Regions from separate parts of the Thalassotalea psychrophila genome, predicted to be linked through region 2. Evidence: riboswitches for the same ligand, from Rfam matches in the RefSeq annotation. Region 2 holds a riboswitch; the other holds the start of a gene.
What was found. A riboswitch is a leader RNA that binds a small molecule or an ion and turns the genes downstream of it on or off. The one in region 2 is predicted to bind lysine.
Positions count from the first base shown of each region.

Region 1: another riboswitch for lysine. It lies ahead of dapA (4-hydroxy-tetrahydrodipicolinate synthase); the one in region 2 lies ahead of lysC (lysine-sensitive aspartokinase 3).

Region 1 is NZ_CP134145.1:3,901,436-3,904,656, reverse strand. It holds gene RGQ13_RS16220 (methyltransferase) at 398-1,441, opposite strand; lysine riboswitch at 1,628-1,841, shown strand; gene dapA (4-hydroxy-tetrahydrodipicolinate synthase) at 1,974-2,888, shown strand; gene RGQ13_RS16210 (DUF3237 domain-containing protein) at 3,160-3,221, shown strand, end outside.
Region 2 is NZ_CP134145.1:2,195,339-2,198,559, forward strand. It holds gene elyC (envelope biogenesis factor ElyC) at 1-753, opposite strand, end outside; lysine riboswitch at 960-1,131, shown strand; gene lysC (lysine-sensitive aspartokinase 3) at 1,392-2,744, shown strand; gene RGQ13_RS08850 (HlyD family secretion protein) at 2,847-3,221, opposite strand, start outside.

The sequences.
Region 1 (3,221 bases), 1.7 Mb from region 2:
TTAAAATAAACTTTAACAAGTAAGGGTTGCTTACTTGTTGTTCAGAAAACGTTGCTATTTCAGACAATCAATTTTCTGTTCAAAAATATATGTTGCATATGATAGAGCAAGTGGCCAAGTATACAATGGTGAAATTGTTGTAAAAATGTAAGTTAAAATATGTAAATGAGGTAGTCTGTTTTCGACTTAAGCTTATGAAATATAACGTTAAATAAATGTATCAAAATTGAATGTGGAAAAATTGAATTTGCAACAAATTGTAAACAGCAAGGGTTTTTTAGGTTAGTTATAGATGAATTTGGAAAATATACGATTGCATTTAGGTTAATAGCTTGTAGCTATTAACCTCTAATTAACGATCTTTTAAGCTGTTGGTTACTTTAGTTAAAAGCTGCAACTAAGATTTATGTTGGCAATGATGAATGGCAAACCCTTTTTCATTGGCTAATAATTCAGGTTGATTAATCTCTGCTTTAATAATTGGAGCATACTTTAGAAAATTATTAGCAACAATTGTTAGCGTGGCATTTTTTAGCAGGTGCTTCTTGATGCTCTTTAAAAACAGCTCTGTTGCATGGTAATTAGTTTTAATACCTTGATGGAATGGCGGGTTTGATAATACTGCATTGTATTTACCACTTACATTAGATAACCCATCAGATGCATAAACCTTTGCCGATAAATTATTTAGTTGAAGGGTTTTATTCGCACTAGCAATGGCTAATGCATTTACATCAAGCATTTCTATTTCAGTGTTAGGGTATAATTTTTTAACAAAACAACCAATAATGCCTGCACCACAGCCAAAATCTAACACTTTACCTGAAATTTTGCTGGGTAATTTTTCTAACAATAAACGAGTACCATTATCTAGTTCGCCGTTACTGAACACTCCAGGCAATGATGCCACCTGAATTTCAGTATTATTTATAGTTAAGCTAAATCGTTCATACCAAGAGTCTAAATTAAATTCAGGAACATGGTTATTAAAGGTAATGTCAAATAAAAAGCAATGTCTTGCAGAGTCTACTTTACTAGAGTTGAGAGTATAATCAGTACTTAATTTTATAGCCGACTTAACACCACCCTTTTTTTCACCAACTACTAAAATTACAGCATTTTCAGTTAGTGTTGGTGCCAGCATAGCGAGCAAAAACTGATATTCTTTTTTCGATTTTGGAAAATAGATAATCACCAAGTCGTGTGATTGTTCTGTTTTGTACTGCTCACTAAATTGACAGCTGATCTTACTTCCATGTTTTGCGCTGATGCTTTGATATTCTGCAAAATTAACATTGTAGGAGCTAACAGTTGCTTGTGGCGCAGCGCTTTGCAGATGAGTAAAAAATTCATTATCAGGACAACCAACAACTAGTGGATTGGTACTTTCTAGTAAATCTTCGTTTCTAAGTAACAGTTGTGATGGATTGGATAATGACATTAAGTAAACTCAATTAAATATTTAAACGCTATTTTCTTAATTAAGCATAGATTAGTAAAGGAAATAATCATAAAACAGCGCAGTTATATATCATATTCCCAAATTGATTCACTTTTTCAGGGCCAAAACATTGAAAAAGAATTAACTAGATGATTAAATAGCCAACATTGAACGACCCTAATTTTAGGGTTCAGAAGAGGAGCGTTAACCAGGTAGTTATCTTTAGGGGCCTTATCCCTATGATAGATAATGAGGGGGATTAACGCCGAGGCATAAGTGAAAAAGGTAACACTTGTGTCGGACGAATGGGTTGAATCCCTTCGGCTGTCACTTAACAGCACATAATCAACTTCCATAACAAGGTAGGCGGTTTAAGTTTAAGTGGAGAGCTTCTGGTTTTTGCACTTACAGCTGTGCAAATTCCTCTCTCCCTTTCTCTAATACCAATTCCACTAATTATGTGTTCGGTATAAATATGCTTAATAATAAAAATTGATAATAGCTATATTATTAATAAGTAATGAGATTTAATATGACAACGTTTCAACTAAATGATTTTTCCCTATGGACCGCATTAGTTACGCCTTTTGATCAAGATGGCGCAGTAGACTATGACTGTTTGGCAAAAATTGTCGACGACCAACAACAAGCGGGTAATGGTATTTTAATCTGTGGTAGTACAGGTGAAGGCCTTGCCATTGGACAAAGTGAACAATTAAACATAGTAAAGTTTGTTTGCGACTTAAAACCCACAGTACCTTTAATGGTTTCTGTAGGGGCATTTAATCTTCCAGATCAAATTGAGTGGATTAACGCTTGTAATAAATTACCCGTACACAGCTATTTATTAACTGCACCTATTTATGCAAAACCAGGTGTAATAGGGCAGACTCAATGGTTTACTGCATTACTAGATGCAGCAAAATATCCTTGTATGTTATACAACGTACCATCGCGCGCTGGTATTAGCATTCCAGCACAAACAGTTAAAAACTTAGCAGAACATGAAAATTTATGGGCGATGAAAGAAGCCAGCGGTGACATTAATGAGTTTCTGGCCTATGCAGCCGCTGCGCCAAAAATGAAAATGTTTTCTGGCGAAGATACTCTTATACCTTATCTAGCTCCTGTTGGGGCAATTGGCTTAGTTTCTGTATGTGCTAATGCATGGCCAGAAGCCACAAATTTATATGTGCAAAAATCATTAGCCGGCGAAGGCACTAACCTTGTTCCTGTATGGAATAACGCTATATCTTCATTGTTTGAAGTGGCAAACCCTGTTCCTGTAAAAGTGTTAATGCACAAACAAGCAGTGCTAAATACGCCAACTTTACGTGCGCCTCTAACTCATTTAGAACTTGAATCAGATAAAGCAATATTAGCAGCAGATTCAGCTATTACCGATTGGCTTTGCCAAAGCCGTACTAATTTACGTTTGGTTAAGTAATTAAACTTAAAGAATAACGCTCAAAAAACAAGTGTTCAACGCTGGCGAGGTGGCCAGCTTTGTGCCAATAGCGGTCATAGATTGATTGTAATTATATATTTGAAACAACTTTATTATTTAAAAATAAAGCAAAAGAAAAATATTCTATACTAACCGTTAATTGTGAATTAAAACTCAATTAACAGTGATTCAATTATTTCAACCTCGAAGAAAGTATTTTGATAAAGAATATGCAACATCGAGTCCGAAGGTTGAACTTGGAGAAATATCGATGCTACGTTTAATGTTCGTTAGCTTCACGTTAATCGTCATAACTATATATGATGTACAAAA
Region 2 (3,221 bases):
GCTCTTAACCCACTGCCAAATTAGACCTAAAGTTTCATACCAAAATGATTGGCTTTTTTGTAATTCATTTGCATCGGGAAAATGCTCCTGCCAACTTTTATTTCCAGAAAAGTTTTTTACATAGTAGCCTGTCGGGGCGGCAATTGGCTTAACTCCCTGGTTTTCAAAGTAAGTCATCGAGCGTGGCATATGGTTTGCATTGGTAATTAATACAAAGTTTTTATCTATTAATAATGGCGAAATATAAAGCGCTTCATCTTCCGTATCTTTAGGACGAGATTCGGTTATGATATTGTTGCCATCAAACCCTAGCTCAACTGCTGCTTGTTTTACTTTCTCTGCATTTGAGCTTATATCGTAAATGGCTGCGCCAGAGGTGATCATTATGGCTTCAGGATGCAAATTGGCAATTCTTAACCCTTCGGTCAAACGTTGTAATGAGCATATTTTTAATTCTTGCGTTGCCGCCAGTTTTGTATCGCTCGTATGTCCACAACCTAAAATAACAATGTAATCAAGTTTCTCTGCTATTGGTGTATAAACAGGAAATTGCTGCTCTAAATTTACAATCAATCGATTTGCTACTGGCATATAGGAAAGTAATAGCAGTGCTAGCGTTGCAATACTGAGAACAGCTTTGGCCATAGCCGGTCGGTGTTTAAATAATAATAGGCCAACAAGTAAGGTAATAATTATTATTGGCAGGGGCATTAGTAGCTCGCCAATAATCTTTTTTAAAGTAAACAAATCCACAACAGCATCCCTTTTATATATATTCGCACTATATCTAATCGACTAAATTAATTCCAATAAAGCGTTATTTTTACTGCTTTTTATGGCAAAAACAATCAAACATTAAATATATCTAATTTTTATAAATTTCACTGTTGATTTTGACGTTTAATTACTGTTTAATAGCGGCGTTGATTTAGAGTTATTGCTCAAAAATAACTTTAGACAACACCAGAAGAGGTTGCATTAGCCAGGTAAATAATTTGAGGGGCCACACCCTAAAGACAATTATTGAGGGGGACTAATGCCGAGGATGTTTATTGTAGTGGTAAATAACATTCGGTCATATAAGTTGAATCTTAGTGACTGTCACCATAGTGGTGGAGAGCTTCTGGCTGAAAACGTCAAGATTTCATATCTTTTTCATATCAGTCATGCTCTTCCTGGTACCAAGTTGGTTTATTAACTGCTCATTTTTAATGGTTAAAACGAATAACTACTGCGTTATAAAATTTTAAAGTAGAATAACTACTTACTAAATTTCATGCCTTGTATTTATCCATTTTTCCTCAGGAAAAAGTAGATCATTTAATCAATCAAATTGATACATTATTCATTGTAATGGTAGATTAACCATTGCAAGTTAGGGAGAAGATCCAATGTCAAATATCGCGTTAACTGTAGCCAAGTTCGGTGGAACTAGTGTTGCCGATCATGAAGCTATGCTTCGTTGTGCTCAAATTATTAAATCGCAACCTGAAACTCGTGTTGTGGTAGTGTCTGCTAGTGCCGGTGTTACAAACCATCTAGTAACGTTATCGCAGAAGGTTTTAAGCAATGAAGAGCGCACTGAAATTGTTGAAGCTATTCGACTCATTCAATACAACATTACTCAGAATTTATCAGCAGAAATAGAGTTAAATAGCCAAATTGATGATGTGCTTACGTCATTAACTGAATTAGCAGAACAACAAGATACGCTACAAACGGCAAAAACTGGCGATGCCATTTTAGCTTGTGGTGAACGTATGAGTTCTATCGTATTTGCTGAGGTGCTACGCAGTATAGGTGTAGAAGGCGTTGCCTTTGATGTACGTGATGTCATGCAAACTAACAGTTTATATGGTAAAGCTGTGGTCGATATTGATGCTTTAGCAGCTAATTGTGAGCACAGCTTAACTCCTTTACTTACCGAGCACGTTATTGTTACTCAGGGTTTTATTGGTAAAGATGGCTTAGGTAACACCACAACTTTAGGTCGTGGAGGCTCTGATTACTCTGCGGCATTAATTGCTGAAGCAATTGGTGCAACTGGTTTATCTATTTGGACCGATGTAGTTGGTATTTTTACCACCGATCCTCGTATAGCTAGTTCAGCCCGTGCTATTCCTGAAATTAGTTTTGGTGAAGCTGCGGAAATGGCAACCTTTGGCGCAAAAATATTGCACCCCGCAACCCTAATTCCTGCAATGCGTAGCTCTATTCCTGTCTTTGTTGGTTCAAGCCGAGAGCCAGAAGCCGGCGGAACACAAATTATGCAAGAAGTAGCGTCTAAGCCTACTTACCGCTCAATAGCACTGCGTCGTGAACAAACTCTAGTTACAGTAAAAAGCCCCGCGATGTTACATGCCAGTGGTTTTCTAGCGCAAGTGTTTGGCATATTAGCGAAACATGAGCTGAGTGTTGACTTGATCACTACTTCTGAAATTTCAGTAGCATTAACGTTCGATAACCCGACGGGATCAACGCAAGCATTGATCAATCAAGCGGTTGTCGAAGAATTAGAGCAACTTTGTGAAGTTTCTGTTGAACATGACCTCTGTCTAGTCGCCATTGTTGGTAATGGTTTAGATGCATCGTCAGGCTTAGGAAGTAGCATTTTTAATAATATTGAAGACACAAACATCCGCATGATTTGTCATGGTGCTAGTTCGAATAATTTATGTTTCTTGGTGAATGAAGCAGACGGTAATAACGTAGTAGAAACTCTGCACGATAAGTTATTTGTTTAATTTTTAGAAACGAGAAACGAAGACTGTATTTTCTCCAGTTCTCTGGAATATTCAAAAAGCCAATATCATTGATATTGGCTTTTGATTTTTAATGAAGTTGCTTTATTTAATTGGGTATACGTATTTAAGCCAAGCCATCATTCTAAGTAGAATTCTGCGTACTAATGATACATGCAAAATATCATGCTTATGGTTGATCACTACCGCTTGCCCTTGTACGCCTAATGGCAAGTTATAATTATTCAAATCTTCATCCAACTCAATGATACCAATAACAAAACCACCTTGGCTTATCATACTTGCAGGAATTAGAGTGCCAAAGGCCTGAATTTGCCCCTCAGCCATTGCCGGTAACACAGTAACTAACTTTCCAGTAAATACATGCCCAGGTACAGCATCAAGAATTACTTCTGCAGCTAAACCTTCTTCTAAACGGGGTAAAGAGTTTTGAAAAAACAATCCCGCGATACGGCGTTT